Sphaerisporangium krabiense: one gene and its partner. The protein of the gene in region 2 interacts with the protein of the main gene of each other region in a pairwise test. Links are inferred from orthologs where the notes say so. Each region holds a gene or a part of one and is shown on either strand. Other genes may lie near its edges. The genes, in order: ndk and BJ981_RS14535.

Region 1 (10,954 bases), on a different replicon or contig from region 2:
CGTCAGCGGGAGCAGCTTTCTCCCCGTCGGGCCGATCTGGATCTCGGTGCCCATGGTGGGACAGACCCCGCAGTCGTAGCAGGGAGTCCACCGGCAGTCCTCGACCTCGGCGCCGCCGACGGCCTCCTGCCAGTCCTGCCAGAGCCACTCGCGGTCGAGGCCGGCGTCCAGGTGGTCCCACGGGAGGACCTCGACCTCCTCGCGCTCGCGGGTGGTGTACCAGCCGACGTCCACGGGCTGCCCGGCGAACGCCCGCTCGGCGCAGGACATCCACCGGTCGTAGGAGAAGTGCTCGCTCCAGCCGTCGAACCGGCCGCCGTCCTCCCAGACGGCCCGCACGACCGCGCCGACCCGCCGGTCGCCCCGCGACAGCAGGCCCTCGACGATCGAGGGCTGGCCGTCGTGGTAGCGGAAGCCGATGGCCCTGCCGTACTCCTTGTCGGAGCGCAGGGCGTCCCTGAGCTTGCGCAGCCGGGCGTCGACGGTCTCGTGGTCGCACTGGGCGGCCCATTGGAACGGGGTGTGCGGCTTCGGCACGAACCCGCCGATGGAGACCGTGCAGCGGATGTCGCGCGTGCCGGTGGCCTCGCGACCGGCCTTGATGACCTTCTTGGCCAGGTCGGCGATGCCGAGGACGTCCTCGTCGGTCTCGGTGGGCAGGCCGCACATGAAGTACAGCTTGACCTGACGCCAGCCCTGGCCGTAGGCGGCGGTGACGGTGCGGATCAGGTCTTCCTCGGTGACCATCTTGTTGATCACCTTGCGCATGCGCTCGGACCCGCCCTCGGGCGCGAAGGTCAGGCCGGACCTGCGGCCGTTGCGCGAGAACTCGTTGGCCAGGTCGATGTTGAAGGCGTCGACGCGGGTGGACGGCAGCGAGAGGCCGACGTCGCTCCCCTCGTAGCGGTCGGCCAGGCCCTTGGCGACGTCGGCGATCTCGGAGTGGTCGGCGCTGGACAGCGACAGCAGGCCGACCTCGTTGAAGCCGGACTCCTTCAGCCCGACCTCGACCATGTCGCCGATCGTCGTGATCGACCGCTCGCGCACCGGGCGGGTGATCATGCCGGCCTGGCAGAACCGGCAGCCGCGCGTGCACCCGCGGAAGATCTCGACGCTGAAGCGCTCGTGGACCGTCTCGGCCAGCGGGACCAGCGGCTTCTTGGGGTAGGGCCACTCGTCGAGATCCATCACCGTGTGCTTCTGCACCCGCCACGGCACGCCCGAGCGGTTCGGCGCGACGCGCTTGATGCGGCCGTCCGCGTGGTACTCGACGTCGTAGAACTTCGGCACGTAGACGCCGCCGGTGGAGGCGAGGCGCAGGAGCAGCTCGTCGCGCCCGCCGGGGCGGCCCTCGTCCTTCCACTCGCGGACGACCTCGGAGATGGCGATGCAGATCTGCTCGCCGTCGCCGAGCACGGCGGCGTCCAGGAAGTCGGCGATGGGCTCGGGGTTGAACGCGGCGTGCCCGCCCGCCAGGACGACCGGATCGTCCTCACCGCGGTCGGCGGCGACCAGCGGGATGCCGGCCAGGTCGAGCGCGGTCAGCAGGTTGGTGTAGCCGAGCTCGGTGGAGAAGGACACGCCGAGCACGTCGAAGGCGCGCACCGGCCGGTGGCCGTCGACCGTGAACTGCGGCACCCCGTGCTCGCGCATGAGGGCCTCGAGATCGGGCCAGACGGCGTAGGTGCGCTCGGCGAGGGTGCCGGGGAGCTCGTTGAGGATCTCGTAGAGGATCTGGACGCCCTGGTTGGGCAGGCCCACCTCGTAGGCGTCGGGGTACATGAGCGCCCAGCGGACGCTCGCCTCGTCCCAGTCCTTGACGGTCGAATTCAGCTCACCCCCTACGTACTGGATCGGCTTCTGCACCCTGGGCAGAAGCGGTTCCAGACGGGGAAACAGCGACTCGACAGACATGACACCAAGGGTAGTTCCTGTGCGCCACGCCTCGCGCCAGCGCGTCCCAGGGTGGTCAGAACGCCCGCTCGCGGATGTGGACGGCCTGCAGCAGGCCCAGGGCGATCATGTTGGCGAACGTCGCCGTCCCGCCGTAGGACACGAACGGCAGCGGGACGCCGGTGATCGGCATGATGCCGATCGTCATGCCCACGTTGACGAAGGTCTGGAAGGCGAACCAGCAGACGATCCCGCCCACGACCAGCGCCCCGAAGCGGTCCTCGCACTGCCGGGCGATGCGCAGCCCCCGCAGGAGGATCACGCCCAGCAGCGCGACGACGGCGACCGAGCCGAGGAACCCGAACTCCTCCCCCACGACGGTGAAGATGAAATCGGTGTGCTGCTCGGGGACGAACCTGCCGGTGGTCTGCCCGCCGTGGAACAGGCCCTTGCCGAACAGCTCGCCCGAGCCGATGGCGATCAGCGACTGGGTGCTGTTGTACCCGGCGCCGCGCGGGTCGTTGGCGGGGTCGATGAACGCGGTGAACCGGGCGATCTGATACGGCTTGAGCAGGCCGAACAGCCACACGGCCGCGGCGCCCGCCCCCGCCACCGCGGCCAGCGCCACGATGTAGCGCTTGCGCAGGCCCGCGAAGATCAGGGACGCGGCGGTGATCACGGCGAGCACCATCGTGGTGCCGAAGTCGGGCTGGAGCATGACCAGCCCCATGGCGATCGCGGCGGCGGCCATGGCGAGCAGCAGGTCCAGCGGGCGCGGCCGGTCGGTGCCGGGCGCGGGCTCGGCCAGCAGCGCGCACAGCATGAGGATCAGCGCGGGCTTGGCCAGCTCCGACGGCTGGACGGCGAACCCGCCGCCGAGCAGGATCCACGAGTGCGACCCGTTGATCGTGGACCCCAGCGGGGTGATCACCGCGAGCAGCCCGAGCAGCGCCACCCCGTACACCGCCGGGGCGTAGATGCGCAGCGTCCGCTGGTCGGCCAGGGCCGCGATGCCGCACAGCACCCAGCCGATGACCAGGTTGAGCACGTGCTTCATGACCATGCCCGTCGGCGCGCCCGCCGCCCAGGTACGGGTGGAGGACCACACCAGCAGCGTGCCGATGACCGACAGCGCCATCGCCGCGACCAGCAGCACGCCGTCGGCCCGCCACACCGCCGACTGCGCGCCGACGGCCCTGCGCATCAGGGAGCGGTTCCGCGGGACCAGGGCCTGGTTCACTCCGCCACCGTCCCGTCGCTCCTGATCTTCGGCAGGCGCGCGACCGGCTTGCCGCCGGGCAGGGCCGGCGGGCCCTTGATGCCGTAGATGGCCTCCCAGATCTCGCGCGCCGCCGGGGCCGCGGCCATGGCGCCCTGGCCGCCCTGCGACACCGTGACGACGACCACCAGGCGCGGATCGGCGGCGGGCGCGAAGGAGGCGAACCAGGAGGTGTCCTCCTTGCCGTACACCTCCGCCGTGCCGGTCTTGCCGCCGATCTTCACCACGTCCATCGGGAAGCCGCCGAACGCGCCCGCCGCCGTGCCGTCCGAGGTCACCTCGCTCAGCGCTTTGCGGATGTAGTCACGGGTGCCCTTGTCGACCGGAAGCCGTCCCGTCACCGGGGCCTTGATCTCCTCGACGTGGCTGCCGTCCGGCCGCACGATCGCCTTGGCGATGCGCGGGCTGCGCAGCTTGCCGTCCCCGACCAGGGCGGCGTAGGCGGCGGCCAGCTGCAGCGGCGTCACCAGTACGTCCCCCTGCCCGATGGAGAGGTTGGCGGCCTCGGCGGCCTTCCACTGCATGCCCTCCACGCAGTTCTCGTGGGCGAGCCTCTTGAGGTAGGCCGCCCGGCCGGGGTTCTTCTTCTCCACCTCGGGATAGCCGGTCTTGGCGCGCTGGCAGCTCAGGTGGTGGGTGGCGTCCCACATCTGCTTCTTCCAGGCCCGGCCCGGGATGCGCCCGGGCACCTCGCCGGGAAGGTCGATGCCGGTCCTCCTGCCGAACCCGAACGCCTTGGCGGTGTTGGTCATCGGCTCCTTGGGGCGGCGGACGGGGGTGAGGCCGCCGTCCCGCTGCCACATCTCGTAGGCCGCCTTGTAGAAGATCGTGTCGCAGGACTTCACCAGGGCCGTGTGAAGATCGAGCACGCCGAGGGGGATGCCGTGGAAGTTGTGGAACGCCGTGCCCGCGACGTCGAACACCCCCGGGCAGTCGTACTTGCCGTGCAAGGGGTAGCCGTCCCTGACCATCGCCGACACCGAGGAGACCTTGAACGTCGAGCCGGGCGCGTACTGGCCGTGGGTCGCGCGGGAGATCAGCGGCAGGCCCGCCTTCTCCGACAGCAGGTGCTGGTAGTCCTTCTCGGAGATGCCGCCCGCCCAGACCGAGGGATCGTAGGTCGGCATGCTGCCGATCGCGACCACCCCGCCGGTCCGCACGTCCAGCACCACCGCGGCGGCGCCGTCCGCGCTCGGCGCGCTCTTCATGGCCTTGGCCAGCGCCGCGTCCACGGCCTTCTGCACGTTGACGTCCATGTTCGTGATCAGCACGTCGCCGGGCACGGGCGAGGTCTGCCGCTCGACGCCGAGCACCTTGCCCATGCGGTCGACCTGGACCCGGCGCAGGCCGGACTGGCCGCGCAACGCCTCGTCGTAGACGTACTCCAGGCCGTCCCTGCCGACCAGGTCGACGCCGGAGAAGTTCGCCTTGAGCTTGGAGCGCTTCTTCAGCTCCTCCTCGGTGACCGGCTGCAGGTAGCCGAGCGTCTGGGACGCGCCCGTCCCGAGGGGATAGTCGCGGACGGCCTGCACCTCGGCGACGACCCCTGGGAAGTCCTCCTGGCGCTCCAGGATCTGCAGGGCCTGCCGGGTGGAGACGTCGTCGTCGATGGGGATCTGCGAGTAGAGGGAGCCGGGCCAGCACGGACGGTGCACCTTCGGCCCGCACGGGCGGATGCGCTGGCGCAGCTCCTTCAGCGGACGGCCCAGCACCGCCCCGAGGCGTTTCAGCACCGCGGCGCCGCCGTCTCGCATGCGCTCGAACTCGGCGCGGTCCACCGAGACCACCAGCGAGGCGCGGTTGCGCACCAAGGGACGCCCCGAGGCGTCCAGGATCTGCCCGCGCACGGCCGGGACGATGACGTCGCGGGTGCGGGTCTCGGTCGCCGCGACCACGAACTGCGACCCGTGCACGACCTGCACCTGCCACAGCCGCACGGTCAGCACCGCCAGCAGCGTCAGGACCAGGAACTGCAGCACGACCAGCCGGGCGCGGACACGGGTCACACGTGCCTCCGAACCGGGTAGGCCCCCGTGGGGACGGCCTCGCGCCGGTGGCGGCGCGCGGAGAACCGCGAGACCCCCCAGAACACCGCCGCCGCGACCGCCAGGTTGTACATGACCAGGACCGGCCACACGCGCGGCAGCGTGTGCCAGTCGGCCCGCGGGTCGCCGAGCAGCCCGCCGACCCCGGCCGCCAGGAGCGGCGCGACCATGACCGCGACGATCACCGTGACCGCCGACGCCCCCGGCGCCCGCTCGGCGGCACGCCCCACCGCGTAGCCCACCAGGCAGAACACCAGCGCGTACTGGCCCATGACGTGCGCCGAGGGCGGCAGCACGTCGGCGGCCAGGCCCATGGCGAAGCCCGCGGCGGCCCCGGGCACCGGCCCGCGTGCCAGGGCGAACATCACCACGCCGAGGAGCACCAGGTCAGGGGCTCCACCCCCGGGAAGGGGGAGGCGGTTCACGATGCTCACCTGCACGATCATGATGAGGCCGGCGAGCAGCACCGCCGTGATCGCTCGGAGCACTGTGTCACGTCCTCCCGCCCGCTCGGTCCCGCCCGTGCCCCGCACGGCCGTCATGTCCGTCACGCTTCTCGCGCGCGGGCCGGTGGGCCCGTGGCGCCCGGCGGGCCGGCGGGGCGTGCCGGGCGTGCGCGCCGCGCCGCCTCGCCTCGCCGTCCTCCTCGCGCCGTGGTCGCTCGCCGGGGTCCTCCCGCCGCTCGCCGCGCCGCTCTTCCCGCCTCTCCTCGCGGCGCTCCTCCTGCCGCCCGTCCCGTCGTTCGTCCCGGGGCTCACCCCGGCGCTCCTCCCGGCGGTCCTCGCGCGTCGTCGCGGACGGCGAGGGCGCGGGGGCCGGCGCCGAGGGGGGCGGCGCGGCGGGAGGAGCGGGCGCGCGGGCCTGCTTCTTGGGCGGCGGAGGCGCGGGCGGGAGCATGGCGTCCCGTGGATCGCGGCGCGGCGCCTTCACGACCACCCCGACCACGTCCAGCGCCGCGAAGTCGACGAACGGCCTGGCGTAGGCCACCCGGGTCAGCTCGCCCGGCGTCGGCTCCACGCGTTCGATCACCCCCACCGGCAGGCCCGGCGCGTACGGCACGCCGTTCTCCGACCCGAAGCTCACGATGCGGCGCCCCGCCGACAGCGACGCCGCCGAGTCCAGCAACCGGAAGCGGATCAGACGGCTCTCCGCGGCCGGGCCGAGGCCCGTCACCACGCCCACCTGGTTGCCGCCCTCCATGCGCGCCCCCGCCGTCGAGGCCGGATCGGTCAGCAGGACCACCGTGGAGGTGCCGGGCCCGGTGTGGGCGATCCGCCCCACCAGGCCGTCCCCGTTCAGCACGGTCATGTCCGGCCGCACGCCGTCGCCCGACCCCGCGTCGATCTCGACCGCCTCCTCGAACCCCGGGACGCCGCGCCTCGCGATCACCTGGGCCGCGACCACGCGGTACCCGCCGAGGCCCGACAGCCCGAGCATGCGCGTGAGCTGCTCGGACCGCTGCCGGTCGAGCGTGCGCGCGGTCAGCTCGCGCCGCAGGCGGGAGTTCTCCGCGCGCACCGCCGCGATCTGCCGCTTGTACTCGCCGGCGGAGGCGTAGGTGTCGACGAGGTCGCCCATCGGCCCCACCACGTTCGTCCCGGCACGCTCGGCCACGCCGAACAGCGATGACGCCAGCGAGCGCACCGGCTCGAACAGGGAGTCGTCGCGCTGGCGGTGGTCGACGGTGATCAGGACGAGCGCCGCGGCCAGCAGCAGGCCAAGGATCAACCGCGCACGGCGCGTATCCCTCATCGGTCTCTCGGCTCCATCGATGTGGTCAGTGTCTCGGTTCGGGCACCAGGACCTGTTGCAGGACCTCGAACTCCTCGACGCACTTGCCCGAGCCGAGCGCCACCGAGTCCAGGGCGTTCTCCACGAGATGGATCGGCATGCCGGTCTCGTCGCGCAGACGGTCGTCCATGCCCTTCAGCAGCGCCCCGCCGCCGGTGAGGGCCACACCCCGGTCCATCAGGTCGCCGGACAGCTCGGGCGGGCACTTGTCCAGCGTCGACTTCACCGCGTCGATGATGGACTTCAGCGGCTCCTCGGTCGCCTTGCGGATCTCGTCCGCCGACACCACGATCGTCTTCGGCAGGCCGGTGACCAGGTCACGGCCGCGGATCTCGGCGTGACAGTCGTCCCCCATCGGGCAGGCGGAGCCGATCGCGATCTTGATCTCCTCGGCGGTGCGCTCCCCGAGCATCAGGGAGTACTCCTTCTTGGCGAACGCGATGATGGCCTGGTCCAGCTCGTCGCCGCCCACGCGGATCGACTGGCTGGTCACGATGCCGCCCATGGAGATGATCGCGACCTCGGTGGTGCCGCCGCCGATGTCGACCACCATGTTGCCGGTCGGCTCGTGGACGGGCAGCCGCGCGCCGATCGCGGCGGCCATCGGCTCCTCGATGATGTACACCCGGCGCGCCCCGGCCTGGTAGCCGGCCTCCTTGACGGCCCGCTGCTCGACGCCGGTGATCCCGCTCGGGACGGCGACGATGATGCGCGGCTTGGCGAAGTGCCGCCGTTTGTGCACGCGCTGGATGAAATAGCGGAGCATGCGCTCCGTGACGTCGAAGTCGGCGATCACGCCGTCCTTCAGCGGGCGTATCGCCACGATGTTCCCGGGCGTCCGGCCAATCATCCTCTTGGCCTCGATGCCCACTGCCACGATCTTGCCGGTGGTCGTGTTGATCGCCACCACCGACGGCTCGTTGAGCACGATGCCGCGCCCCCGCACGTACACCAACGTGTTGGCGGTGCCGAGGTCGACGGCCATGTCACGGCCGAGGAATGCCAGCTTGCTGCCCATGGGGAAGGAAACCTTCCTACAGGTCGTTCGCGAGAGATTACGATTCGCATTCGAATCGTAACGGAACGTACCCACTCGCGCGGGCAACGAGCCGCCCCGCCGGGGAAAATCTTGTCGCACTCACCTGATCACACGGCGGGGACCTGCGGAAACACCCTCCAACGAACGGGCCCCGGCGCGCCGTGCGCGCCGGGGCCCGTCCCACCCGGCCCTCGCGGGAGCCGGGAACGTCCATCGCTCAGAAACGGTCGGGGAAGAAGAGCTTGACCTCGCGGGCGGCCGACTCCGGCGAGTCGGAGCCGTGCACGACGTTCTCGCCGATCTCCAGCGCGTGGTCGCCGCGGATCGTGCCCGGCGCCGACTTCACCGGGTCGGTGGCGCCGGCCAGCGAGCGGAACGCCTCGATCGCGCGCGGCCCCTCCAGCACCAGGGCCACCAGCGGCCCGGAGGTGATGAACTCGACGAGCTCGCCGAAGAAGGGCTTCTCCGCGTGCTCGGCGTAGTGCGCCTTGGCCGTCTCCACGTCGAGCGTGCGAAGTTCCAAGGCCACGACCTTGAGGCCCTTGCGCTCCACGCGGGCGATCACGTCACCGATGAGGCCGCGGCGGACACCGTCGGGCTTGATCAGGACAAGCGTGCGCTCGGACACGGGAATCTCCTTCATTGTCAACGCCAGGCGCCACGCGAGACGGCCGGCGAGAGGGGAAGCGTGTGCGCAGCTTACCGGCCCGCGGACCCCTCGCCGTCCCCTTCCCGGCCGTCCTCGCCGCCGCCCGCCTCGGGGGACCGGGTGGGCGCGGGCACCACCGGGATCATCGACGTCTCCGGGCCGCCGCCGGCGTCCTCCTCGCCCGCCGCCCGGCCCGCCTCCTCCGGGCCCGCGGACCCGCCGGCCGCGCCGGTCGCCGCGTCGGTCGCCGCGCCGGCCGCCGCCCGGTCGTGACCGCCCTCGTCCGCGCCGTCCTCCATTCCCCGCGGCGGGACGTCGGTCACGGCGTCGGCCGGGACGTCCCCCAGGGCCCGATCGGCCGAGCGGGTCGCCAGCACCGCCCCCAGTACCAGGATGACGACCACGGCGAACCCGGCGACCAGCGCCCAGACGTGCAGCGCCTCGACGAACCCGTCGGCCATCGCCTGCGAGGTGACCTCACCCGACGTGCTGAGCGCATGCAATCGTTCCACTTGGATACCCGTTCCGAGCAGGAAGCCGCTGAGAACGGCCGGCAGGCAGAGGGACAGGGCGGACAACGCCGTGGACAAGGGCACCGCGCGGACGGCCGACGCGACCGCCACCGCCGCGCCGCCCGCGAGCAGCACGAACGGCACGAGCAGCGGCATGCCCGAAGGCGCCGGCACCAGCAGCCGGATCGCGCACAGCCCGGCCACCATGGCCACCAGCCCTCCGGCGGCGAGCTTGGACGCCGGAACCTCACCGAACCGGCCCGCGACCCGCGGGACGAAGCAGGTGGCCAGCACGAGCAGCACGGCCAGCCCGAACGGCGCCCACAGGCCCGACAGCCCCGGCCCGCCGAGGCCGCCCAGCTCCACGTAGGTGACCTGCGCGGCCGTCGGCAGCACCACCAGGCCGACGGCGACCATCACGAACGCGAGCGCCCGCCCTGCCGGCCCTCCGGCCCGCCCCGCGCACGCCGGCGTCAGCAGCACCGCCACCGCCACCGCGGCGGCCACGACGATCGACCACGGCGGCCACCCGAACGTGGTGCCGAGAGCGAGCAGCGCGACGCCGGCGGAAGGGCCCAGCGTGAACAGCACCCGCACCGACCGACCGTCCTCCGCGGTCCGGGCGTCCTCTCCGGTGAGACGGCTGATCGCGAAGTAGGCCGCGGCCAGCGCGAGCGCCACCCCCGTCAGCATCGGGTACGGCTGCAGCGTGACCCGCCACGACGTCACCTGGTCCAGCGGCCACAGCGCCAGCGCCTGAGCGGTCAGTAGGGCCCCCGCCAGGGCCGCCGCCCAGACGGAGACCAGCACCCCGCGCGAGGAGGCGGACCGTCCCCGGCAGGCGGCGAGAGTGGCGGGGACGAGCATGCCCGCGGCCGCGCCGTGCAGGGCCCTGAGGACCCCGACCGCCACGGCCGAGCCGGCGTAGCCTCCGGCCACGTCGGCCACGCCCAGCAGCACCAGTCCCGCGAGCAGGACGGGGGCGGGTGAGAACCGCCCGAGCGCCGCGGCGGTGAGCGGCACCACGCAGAGCATCACCGGCAGGGCGAGCCCGTGGGCGCGCAGGACGCCGACCCCGGCGATGTCCGGAGGCAGCAGGGCGGAGACCACCGAGATGGTGTTCGGGACGGCCACCATCGCCAGCGGAAGGGCGACGGCGGTCAGCAGCCCGACGATCACGTCGAGCACGAGCGGTATGCGATTGACCCGGCCGAGAGCCGTGAGGCCCGTGGCCTGGATTGGGGGGACGGCCATACCGGCCGACTTTAGCGTTAAGTCACGCCCTCGACACGCCGAGCGACGAATATCGCCGTGATCCACAGCGCGGCGAACACCACGCCGAGGAAGAACATGATCGGGACGAGGAACCCGGTCGCGATGGCCAGGACCTGCACCACGCTGCCCGCGATGTAGGCGAAGGGCCGCTTCAGCATGCCCGCCACCACGACGCACGCCACCGCGAGCCCCAGCCCGACCGTCACGGCCACCCCTGGCGACACCTTGTTGATCACGATCGCCACCGGCGTCACCAGCCCGAGGACGATCGCCTCCATCCCCAACACGCTCGCCCCGAGCCGCCGCATCCCAGGCGTGACCTTGAACCGCCCGCCCCCACCGGCAACCGTCTTCTCCCCTGACATGCTGGACTCCCCCGCCATCACCGACTCACCTTCCGCGGCCGTCCGCCCGCCCTCAGCACGCCGCAGCCCCTCCGAAGCCGCCGCGCCGTCACCAGATGACGGCTTC
Region 2 (10,761 bases):
GACGGTCACGGGATTCGGGCTTCGTGGCCTTGTCACGGAGAGTGGCTGCTCGGGATCGCACTCATTGCCGGTGGCCGTGGATCGCGATGGACAGGCGTGAGCCCGTGGCGGCCTGGGCGAGGCGGGTGGCCTGATCGGGAGTGGCGGCGAGGACTACCAGGGCGCCGGTGTCGCCCATGGCGTCGGTGGCACGGGTCGCCGTGGGTGGGGCGATGACGGTCACCGCACGGGCCACCGTCGCGGTCGGGGGTGCGACCGCGTCGTCCCACTTCGGCGCGGCGGCGATGACGTCGATGACGTCGCCGGAGCGCAGAAGGTGTGCCGACGACGCGTCCGTGATGCGCACGGGCGCGGCGAGGAGGCCGGGGCCGTAGGCGTCGACGAGGGATGGGCCGAGCAGGCGTACGTCGGTCAGCGGCTCGCCGCGGCGGGCGGGCGAGGTCAGGACACGGCCGTCGACCGGGGCTGCAGGGGGGAGGGCTCCGTCGGGCACAGTGCCCTCGGGAAGCCTGATCACGGTGACGTCCGCAGGGGACAGTGCGCCGCCAGGGAGGTCGCGGGCCGCGGCGAGGACCTCGGTGGCGGCGGCGGGACGCACGGCGAGACCGAGGCACGTCATGGCCATCGCCGCCAGCGCGGCGGCCAAGAGCCGCCGCCGTCGGTTGACCATTCGAGCGGCACGAGACAGCGCCCCAAGAGATGGTGCGCCACGAGATGGTGCGCCAGAAGATGGTGCGGTGCGCATGGTGATCGCTCCTGATGGGCCATGTCGGGCCGTTCGCTGGGCGGCCGAGGGACTCGGGAACTCGACGGAGAGGTGTCACTGGTCGGCTGGGCATGCGGATCGAGGTCGTCGGTCGGCTGGTCATGGGGTCGACGTGATCGGCCGGCTGGTGATGGGGTCGACGTCACCGGTGGCAGGCATGTGGACCGACACCGTTCGGTAGGCATGTGGACCGGCGTGGCCGTCGCTGGTACATGGACCGTTAACCGATCGGGAGGCACGCGGGCCGATATCACCGGTTGGCCGGCACATGGTCCAAGGTGGTCGGCACGTGGACGTGCCCCATGCCGCAGGTGGTTGGTCGGCGGGTATGCACGCGTTGTCGCCGAGGCGAGGCGAACGTAACGGCCCGCCGATCGTCCGGTAACGGCACGCGGACGAAGCGCTTGGCCGGGAGGCTGGTCGGCGGGTGGACCGGACCGCAGAGGGACATGATCACCCGACCTCAGGGGTGTCATCCCCGCGCCGCACGGTGCCGTCGGCCACGGTGATGACGGTCGGGTTTGGTCAGGGGAGGGCGAAGGGGAGTTTGATGCCGTTCAGGGCGGTGGAGCAGGGGCAGGCGCGGTCGAGCGGGAGGGTGGCGGCGACCGTGGCGACGAGGGTGCGCATGCGTTCGCTGTTGGCGGCGAAGAAGGCGAAGACCTCTTCCTGGGTGACGCCCTCGCCGGCCTCGACCCCGGCGTCGTGGTCGGTGACGAGCGCCAGCGTGGTGTAGCAGAGGGCCAGTTCGCGGGCGAGGGCGGCCTCGGGGTAGCCGGTCATGCCGATGATGGACCAGCCGTTGGAGGTGAACCAGCGGGACTCGGCGCGGGAGGAGAAGCGCGGGCCCTCGATGACGACGAGGGTGCCGCCGTCCACGGTCTCCCACCCCTCGGCGCTCGCCGTCGTGTAGGCCAGGGCGCGGCCCACCGGGCAGTACGGGTCGGCGAAGGGGACGTGGACCGCGCCCCCCTCGTCGTAGTAGGTGTGAACGCGGCCGGAGGTGCGGTCGACGAGCTGGTCGGGGATCACGAGCGTGCCGGGGCCGTACTCGACGCGCAGCGACCCCACGGCGCTCGGGGCCAGCACCTGCCGGACGCCCAGCGAACGCAGCGCCCACAGGTTGGCCCGGTAGGGGATGCGGTGGGGAGGGTAGCGGTGGTCGCGGCCGTGACGGGGCACGAACGCGACGGTTCGCGAGCCGATGCGCCCCACGGTGACGGGATCGCTCGGCGGGCCGTACGGCGTGGTGACCTCGACCTCCTCGGCGTCGTCGAGGAGGGAGTAGAAGCCTGAGCCGCCGATGACTCCGATGTCCGCTCTGGTGACCATGGCGACGACACTAGCGCGCCGTGCCGGGCCCGTCGGCGGCGAAACCGCCGCCTGTGGAAAACCGCCTCAGCCGCTCGTACGAGCCGGGGGCGGAGGAGGGTTGTACGGCGTCAGAGGCGGCCGTACAACCCGCGACGGCGTCAGGAGGTGGAGGACGTGGAGGAAGTGGAGGACGTGGACGAGGAGCTCGCGGCGGCGGGTTCCTTCTTGCCCGAGCCCGAGTCGGACTTGGAGGCCGACCCCGAATCCGAGGAGCTGCCGGACTCCGACTTGGCGGACGACGACGAGGTCGTGGAGGTGGAGGAGCCGGACGAACGGTTGTCCGTACGGTAGAAGCCCGACCCCTTGAACACGATGCCCACGGCGGAGAAGACCTTGCGCAGCTTGCCGGAGCAGCTCGGGCACGTCGTCAGCGGATCGTCGGTGAAGCGCTGAGTCACCTCGAGACCTTCACCGCAAGCGGTACAGGCGTACTGGTAGGTGGGCACGCGGTCCTCCTCATATGGCTCACGCAGATTGGCACTCTACCGATGCGACTGCTAATGGTACGCAGCCGATTAGGCTAAACGCCACCCAGCCGGGTTCTAATCCCCGTCGCAAGCTCTCCCCGCCGAGGTCACGGGCCCCTATGCGGATGCCTTGTCCTGGTATGCCGCAGAGGCGGGAGAGGACGGGAGGGGCGGTGGGGAAGGTCGCCACGAGGGGGAACTGTGGCCGCGCGGCCTGAGGTGCTGGGGTCCCGCGCCGGCGTCGTAAGGGCCCCGCAAGGGGCAGATTCTCAGTCGCCACGTTCGCCGTACCATCCCGCCAGCTTGCCGCGCCGGCTGACGGCCCGCAGGCGCCGCTCGACCGTCTGCCTGCAGGCCGCGGTGGTGACGACCAGGAGCTGGTCCTCCGCGCGGAGCCGGGTCGAGCCCTCGGGGACGAACGAGCGTCCCTCCCGGACGACCATGGTGACGGCGGCGTCGGACGGCAGGCGGAGCTCGAAGATCTCCACTCCGTGCAGTCCCGAGCCGGGAGGGATCGTGATCTGGAGCAGGTCGGCGTCGAGCTCTTCCAGGGGCGCGGCCTCGACGCCGAGGTCGCGGGCCTCGCCGGGCGCGCCGATGCCGAGGACGCGCGCCAGGTACGGCAACGTGGGCCCCTGCACCATCGTGAAGACGATCACGATGACGAAGACCTCGTTGAACAGGCCTTTCGCCCCGATGATCCCCGCGGCCCAGGGGATGGTGGCCAGGACGATCGGCACGGCTCCGCGCAGACCCGCCCAGGACAGGAAGAGCTGTTCCCTCCAGGACAGCGCGTCGACGCCGGTGACGCGGACGATCAGGGCGGAGGCCACGATGGACGCGGGCCGCGCGAGCAGCAGCAGCGCGAGCCCGGCGATCAGCCCGGGGACGACGGTCGAGGGCAGCTCGGAGGGGCTGGCCAGGATGCCGAGCATGACGAACAGCCCGATCTGGGCGAGCCAGGCGGCTCCTTCGGCGAAGCCGCGGGTGGCGGGCCGGTGCGGCAGGCGCGTGTTGCCGAGGACGAGCGAGGCGAGGTAGACGGCGAGGAAGCCGCTGCCGTGCAGCAGCGCCGCGCCGCTGTAGGCGACGAACGCGAGGGCGAGCACGGCGATCGGGTACAGACCCGAGGACGGCAGCGCGACGCGCCGCAGCGCGTAGCCGCCGAGCGGTCCGACGGCGAGGCCGACCGCGGCGCCGACGCCGAGTTCGAGGGCGGCCTCGCCCATGACGTGCGCCACGTCGGGCAGCGGCGTGCCGAGCCCGCTGAGCATGACGACGACGATGACCGTGGGCGCGTCGTTGAAGCCGGACTCGGCCTCCAGGATGCCCGCGAGCCGCCGTGGCAGCGGCAGGCGGCGCAGGACGGAGAAGACCGCCGCCGCGTCGGTGGAGGCGAGGATCGCGCCGAGCAGCAGCGCCATGCGCCAGTCCATGCCGAGCAGCCAGTGCACGGACGCGGCGAGCACGACGATGCTGACGCCGACGCCGATGGTGGCGAGGGCGAGCGCGGTCGGCACGCCCTGGCGTACGTGCGCCCACTGGGTGGTCAGGCCGCCTTCGGCGAGGATCACGGCGAGGGCGGCGAGGCCGATCTGCTGGGCCACGCTCGCGTTCTCGAACTGGACGCCCAGCCCGGCCTCGCCGAGCAGCAGGCCGATGCCCAGGTAGATGAGCAGGGTCGGCAGGCCCGTGCGGTGGGCGATCCGGACGGAGGCGATGGCGGCGATCACCACGACGGACGCGAGGAGTAGCCAGATATTCAGATTCATCGGCCCTCCCTGTCGTGATTTTCCGCCCATTGTGGCGTATTAGTATGGTCCTCTACCACGAGGAACTACTTTGAGCTACCGTCACACGCGACACGGATGAGAGATCTACGGATTCATGGGTGAACGGTAGTGACGGACGAGTCTTCCCCGTACCTGAAGAACCCGGCGGTTCTTGACGGTCTGAGGAAGGACGATTCCGCCGGCGACGGCGACGACGTCCAGGAGGCTCCTCCGAAGAAGCGGCGGTTACTGCGCCGCGTCCTGATCGTGGTCGCGCTCGTCCTCGCCGTGGTGCTGGCGGCGGGCTTCGCGCTGGTGATGGAGCGTCAGATCACTCTGAACGGCAACATCCAGCGCATCACCGGGGCGTTTCCCGAAGAGGCGGGGCGGCCCGCGAAGACCGTGGGCGAGGCGCAGAACTGGCTGCTCATCGGGTCGGACAAACGGCCGGGCGAGGCGGGCTCCCAGCGGGCCGACACGATCATGGTCGTACACGTCCCTGCCGCCCGTGATCGGCTCACCCTCATCGGCATCCCCCGCGACTCTTATGTCCGCATCCCCGGGCACGGAAACAACAAGATCAACGCCGCGTACGCCTTCGGTGGGCCGAAGCTGCTGATCAGGACGGTGGAGGACCTCACCAAGATCCGCATCGACCACTTCGCCGCGCTGGACTTCCGCGGTTTCGTCGCGATGACCGAGGTGATCGGCGGCGTCGACGTCTACGTGTCGCGCAAGGTGTACGACCCGATGAACAAGGTCACCTGGCCGCAGGGCATGGTGCACCTGGAGGGCGAGAAGGCCCTGCTGTTCGTCCGGCAGAGGTACAACCTGCCCGGCGGCGACTTCGACCGCATCAAGCGGCAGCAGGCGTTCGTCCGCGCGATGGGCCACAAGATCATCAGCAGGGACCTGCTGACCAGCCCGCTGAAGCTCAACGCCTTCCTGGAGGCGCTCACCCGCGCGGTCAGCGTGGACTCCGGCGTCACGCTCAGCACGCTGCGCGACCTGGCCCTCGAGCTGCGCGACATCCGTCCCGACACGGTCGACTCCACGACGATCCCCACCAGCGGCACCGCCATGATCAAGGGGGCCAGCGTCGTCCGGGTCGACAGGAAGACCGGCGCGCGATTCTTCGCCGCGGTCCGCGACGACAAGCTGCAGGAATACTTCGACGACAATGGCGGTCTGGCGGATCTTCAAATCGTCTCGTGACGAAAATCCGTGACGAAAATCACACCCGTCCGAGCGTGACGATGCCCGAGGGAAGCGCCGCCATCGAAACCGCCATGTCGTGGGGTTCCGCGGGAATTCCCTCGATCAACTCGCCCTCGTGCAGCAGCGCGACCGTCGGCACGTTCGGCCCGACCCGGGCGAGCGCGCGGTCGTACGAGCCGCCCCCGCGCCCCAGCCTGACCCCGCTGGACGGGTCCACGGCGAGCGCGGGCACGATGACCAGGGCCGCGGTGCGGATGGCGTCCACGCCGCGCCGCGTGTCGACCGGCTCCATCAGGCCGCGCGGTCCCGGCTCCACCGATCCGGGACCGTCGTAGACGGCCCAGTCGAGGTCGTCGTCCGGCCGCAGGACCGGAAGGATCACGGTGGCGCCGTGCTTCCAGAGCGCGAAAACCAGGCCGTGCGTCGACGGTTCCGTGCCCAACGACCAATAGCACGCGACCAGCCCGGCCATTTGCACCCAGGGCCGGTCGAGTAGCGTTTCCCTGATCGCGGTCGCCGAGCCGCGCGGATCGGTGAGCCTTGTGCGCGCGGCCACGATCCTCCGGCGCAGCTCCGCTTTGTCCACTCGGCCCTCCATTAAGGTGCATCCATGGCTGACTACGATCCAGTGACGAAAGTCGTCATTCCCGCCGCCGGCCTCGGGACCCGCTTCCTTCCGGCGACCAAGGCGACCCCGAAAGAGATGCTGCCGATCGTCGACAAGCCGGCCATCCAGTATGTCGTCGAAGAGGCGGTGTCCGTCGGGCTCCTCGACCTCCTCATGGTGACAGGCCGGAACAAGCGCTCCATAGAGGACCACTTCGACCGCGCCTACGAACTGGAGGAGGTGCTGGCGGCCAAGGGCGACTCCGAGCGTCTGTCCCAGGTTCTCGAACCCGTCGAGATCGCCACCTTCCACTATGTACGCCAGGGTGAGCCCAAGGGCCTGGGCCATGCCGTCCTGTGCGCCAAGCAGCACGTCGGCAACCACCCGTTCGCCTGCCTGCTCGGCGACGACATGATCGACCACCGTGACCACCTGCTCAAGCGCATGATCGAGGTGCGCGACACCTACGGCGGCAGCGTGGTCGCCCTCATGGAGGTCCCCAGGGAGCAGGTCTCGCTGTACGGCTGCGCCGAGATCCAGCCCACCTCCGAGGACGACGTGGTCCGCGTGACGGGCCTCGTCGAGAAGCCCCCCGCGGACGAGGCGCCGTCCAACTGGGCGGTCATCGGCCGCTACGTCATCGACCCCGCCGTGTTCGAGGTCCTGGAGAACACCCCGCCGGGGCGCGGCGGCGAGATCCAGCTCACCGACGCCCTTCTCGAACTGGCCGGGCGCACCAACGAGGACGGCGGCCCCGTCCACGGCGTGCTGTTCCGCGGGCGCCGCTACGACACCGGCAACAAGCTCGACTACCTGCGCACGGTCGTCCAGTTCGCCGCCGAGCGCCCCGATCTGGCCCCCGACTTCATCCCCTGGCTCCGCGAGTTCCTCGACCGGCATTCCGGGTGATGATCAGATCATGGTCGCGATGAGATCGGTCGACGCACACCTCGCCGAGATCCTCGCCGCCGTGCGCCCGCTCGACCCCGTCGTCCTCGGCCTCGACGCGGCGCTCGGCGCCATCCTGGCCGAGGACGTCGAGGCCCCCGTCGCGCTGCCCCCGTTCGACAACTCCGCCATGGACGGGTACGCCGTGCGGGCCGCCGACGTCGCCGCGGCGAGCGAGGACCAGCCCGTCGTGCTCCCGGTCACGCTCGACGTCGCGGCCGGCGACGGCGCCCGGCGCGCGGTCGCCGCCGGGCACGTCACGCGGATCATGACCGGCGCGCCGGTGCCCGAGGGCGCCGACGCCGTGGTGCCGGTCGAGTGGACCGACGGCGGCGTGTCCGAGGTCGCCATCCGCAGGCCCGCGCCCGCGGGCAACGCGATCCGCAGGTCCGGTGAGGACGTCCGGCCCGGCGACGTCGTCCTGTCCTCCGGCGCCGTGCTCGGCCCCGCTCAGCTCGGCATCGCCGCCGGGGTGGGCAGGAGCGCGGTCCGGGTCCGCCCGCGGCCCCGCGTGCTCGTGCTGTCCACGGGCGCCGAGCTGGCCGAGCCTGGCACTCCTCTCGCCCACGGGCAGATCTGGGAGTCCAACAGCTTCACGCTCGTCGCGGCCGTCCGCCAGGCGGGCGGCGAGGCGGTCCGCAGGCGCGCCGTCGGCGACGACCCCGCCGAGTTCAAGGACACGCTCGACGCGCTGCTCGGCGAGGCGGACGCCGTGATCACCAGCGGCGGCATCTCCATGGGCGCCTACGAGCCGGTCAAGGAGGCCCTGGCGCCGCTCGGGACGGTCCGCTTCGAGAAGGTCGCCATGCAGCCGGGCATGCCGCAGGGGTTCGGGCTGCTCGGCGAGCGGCAGGTCCCGATCTTCACGCTTCCCGGCAACCCCGTCTCGTCGTACGTCTCGTTCGTCCTGTTCGTGAAGCCCGCGCTGGCCGTGATGCGGGGACTGCCCGCCGCGCCCGCGCCCACCGTCACGGCGACGCTCACGTCCGCGGCACGGTCCCCGGCGGGCAAGCGGTCCTTCCTGCGCGGGGTGCTCGGGACGGACGGCGCCGTCGCCCCCGTGCACGGGCAGGGGTCCCATCAGCTCGCCGCGCTGGCCTCGGCCAACGCGCTCATCGTCGTGCCCGAGGACGTGACCGGACTGACGGAGGGGGAGGCCGTGGAGGTGATCCCGCTGTGAGCGAGCTCAGCCACATCGACGAGTCGGGTGCGGCGCGCATGGTGGACGTCTCGGCCAAGGACGTCGGCGCCCGCACGGCCCTCGCCACGGGCAGGGTCCTGCTGTCGCCCGAGGCCGTGGCCGTGCTGCGGTCCGGCGACGTGCCGAAGGGGGACGCGATCGGGGTCGCCCGCATCGCCGGGATCATGGGGGCCAAGCGGACGCCCGACCTCGTCCCGTTGTGCCATCCCATCGCGCTGCACGGCGTCAAGGTCGAGATCGCCGTCGTGGACGCGGGCGTCGAGATCACGGCGCGCGTGAAGACCGCGGACCGTACGGGCGTGGAGATGGAGGCGTTGACGGCCGTCTCGGTCGCGGCCCTGGCCATGGTGGACATGATCAAGGCGGTGGACCCGGCCGCGGTGATCAGCGATGTCCGGGTCGAGGAGAAGACCGGCGGCAAGACCGGCGTCTGGACCCGGCCGTGAGGGCGCTGGTCGTCACGGCGTCCAACCGGGCAGCCGCAGGCATTTATCCCGATAAATCGGGACAACTGCTGGTGCGGCTGCTCGCCGAGGCCGGCTGCGAGCAGGTGGACGGTCCCCGCGTCGTCCCCGACGGCGACCCGGTCGAGGCCGCGCTGCGCGAAGGCGTCCGCGCGGGATACGACGTGATCGTCACCACCGGCGGCACCGGCCTCACCCCCACGGATCTCACGCCCGAGATGACCCGCCGCGTCCTCGACCGCGAGATCCCCGGCATCGCCGAGGCCGTCCGCCAGGCCAACCGCGACAAGGTCCCGGCGTCCGTACTCTCCCGAGGGCTGGCCGGCCAGGCGGGGACGACCCTCATCGTCAACCTGCCCGGATCCTCCGGGGGCGTGCGGGACGGCATGGCCGTCCTCGCCCCCGTGCTGCGGCACGCGGTCGACCAGATCAGAGGCGGAGACCATCCCAATCCCTGAGGTAAGCAGGCCGCAATGGCGAACTCATGCTCCGGGAGGGGATGATTGACCCGTGGATCGACTTCGCGGCTGGCCGGCCACCCTCAAAGAGGGGCCGGTAGGACTCCGGCCGCTGCGGCTGCGCGACGTGGGCGTCTGGCGCGAGACGCGGCTGCGCAACGCCGACTGGCTCCGTCCCTGGGAGCCGAGCAACCCTGAGACCCCCCTGTTCCGCACCGGCCTCGGCCCCTACATCTCGATGGTCGGCACCCTGCGCCGCGAGGCACGGCAAGGGCTCGCGCTCCCCTGGGTCGTCACCTGGCGCGGGGCCTTCGCCGGCCAGCTCACCGTCGGCGCGATCGTCTGGGGCTCGGCGCGCTCCGCCCAGGTCGGCTACTGGATCAGCGGCTCCCTCGCCGGGCGCGGCATCATCCCCACGGCGCTCGCCATGGCCGTCGACCACTGCTTCTTCCGGGTCGGCCTGCACCGCCTGGAGGCCAACATCCGCCCCGAGAACCACGCCAGCCGCCGGGTCGTCGAGAAGCTCGGCTTCCGCGAGGAGGGCATCCGCCGCCGTCAGCTCCACATCGACGGCGCCTGGCGCGACCACATCTGCTACGCCCTCACCCTTGAGGACGTCCCGCGCGGGCTGCTGTCGCAGTGGAGGCAGACCTGGGAGAAGACGGCCCGCGACTGACCGCCGGGTACCGGACGATGGATACGTTTGACGTATCCGTGGGGATAAACAGGTTGACGATCTCGCGACACACCGCACTGAATGCTCGTCAACCAGTGACGCGCGGTCCTACGGTGCGTCACGTGAACACATTTGCGACGGCACCCGGGTCCCGTGCCGTGTTCACGCTGCCCGGAGGTCGGCGATGAGCAGCGCCTTCCTCTACCTCGGCATCGTCCTCATGTGGCTCTGCGTCCTCGTACCCATGTGGCTGCGCCGCGACCGCCACTCGATCGACGTCATCGAGCCCTTCGGCCCCCACGAGGACCGCTCCGACCTCCAAGAGCCGAACGGCGACACCCTCACCGACGTCCCGGTCTCCGACCTCCCCGCCGCCACCCCGTCAGACGACGACGAGATCACCGTAGAACTCGACAACCCCGCCACCCCCCGCGGCCACTCCTCCACGGGACCGGCCCGAGCCCGTCCGTCCTCGTCCCCCGAACCCATCCGGGGAGGGCCGTCCAAGTCCGACGCGGAGCCCGTCCGGGCAGAGCGCTTTTCCCCATCCGAGGATCCGGCGGACGCCACCCCCGTCTCCGAGCTGACCGCCGCCGAGGAGTCCGCACGGGACGAGCGGCGCCGCCGCGCCCGCGTGGTGGCCCGCCGCCGGCGCTGGCTCCTGTGCATCGCCCTGCTCCACATCGCCTCACTCGTCACGGCCGCCGTCGGCGTGGCCCCCTGGTGGAGCGTGGCCCCCTCCGCCGTCCTGCTGGTGGCCTACCTCTCCGTGCTCCGCGTCGCGGTCGCCGTGGACCGCGAACGCCGCCT

What was found.
Region 1: the proteins of BJ981_RS14535 (region 2) and ndk interact in binary tests that used the Escherichia coli proteins (3 or more experiments, as listed by UniProt). The link is inferred for Sphaerisporangium krabiense from one-to-one orthologs.

What each region holds. Positions count from the first base shown.
Region 1 is NZ_JACHBR010000002.1:58,091-69,044, reverse strand. The notes cover bases 6,978-9,936. They hold ndk (nucleoside-diphosphate kinase), read right to left. Parts: upstream 8,691-9,936; coding sequence 8,265-8,690; downstream 6,978-8,264. Other genes in these bases: BJ981_RS28345 (hypothetical protein), read right to left, coding at 8,747-9,936; BJ981_RS28355 (rod shape-determining protein), read right to left, coding at 6,995-8,026. In the rest of the region: BJ981_RS28380 (TIGR03960 family B12-binding radical SAM protein), read right to left, coding at 1-1,914; rod shape-determining protein RodA, read right to left, coding at 1,970-3,097; mrdA (penicillin-binding protein 2), read right to left, coding at 3,130-5,178; rod shape-determining protein MreD, read right to left, coding at 5,175-5,705; rod shape-determining protein MreC, read right to left, coding at 5,710-6,969; more of BJ981_RS28345, read right to left, coding at 9,937-10,462; BJ981_RS28340 (DUF4233 domain-containing protein), read right to left, coding at 10,480-10,848. UniProt on the Escherichia coli protein: Major role in the synthesis of nucleoside triphosphates other than ATP. The ATP gamma phosphate is transferred to the NDP beta phosphate via a ping-pong mechanism, using a phosphorylated active-site intermediate.
Region 2 is NZ_JACHBR010000001.1:3,245,243-3,256,003, forward strand. Bases 4,399-7,164 are described here. They hold BJ981_RS14535 (5-formyltetrahydrofolate cyclo-ligase), read right to left. Parts: upstream 6,184-7,164; coding sequence 5,614-6,183; downstream 4,399-5,613. Other genes in these bases: BJ981_RS14530 (LCP family protein), read left to right, coding at 4,509-5,594; galU (UTP--glucose-1-phosphate uridylyltransferase GalU), read left to right, coding at 6,208-7,113; glp (molybdotransferase-like divisome protein Glp), read left to right, coding at 7,133-7,164. In the rest of the region: BJ981_RS14510 (RcpC/CpaB family pilus assembly protein), read right to left, coding at 62-670; BJ981_RS14515 (S-methyl-5'-thioadenosine phosphorylase), read right to left, coding at 1,292-2,098; BJ981_RS14520 (FmdB family zinc ribbon protein), read right to left, coding at 2,239-2,586; BJ981_RS14525 (potassium/proton antiporter), read right to left, coding at 2,877-4,379; more of glp, read left to right, coding at 7,165-8,332; cyclic pyranopterin monophosphate synthase MoaC, read left to right, coding at 8,329-8,799; BJ981_RS14555 (MogA/MoaB family molybdenum cofactor biosynthesis protein), read left to right, coding at 8,796-9,275; BJ981_RS14560 (GNAT family N-acetyltransferase), read left to right, coding at 9,328-9,951; sepX (divisome protein SepX/GlpR), read left to right, coding at 10,136-10,761. UniProt on the Escherichia coli protein: Involved in the removal of 5-formyltetrahydrofolate.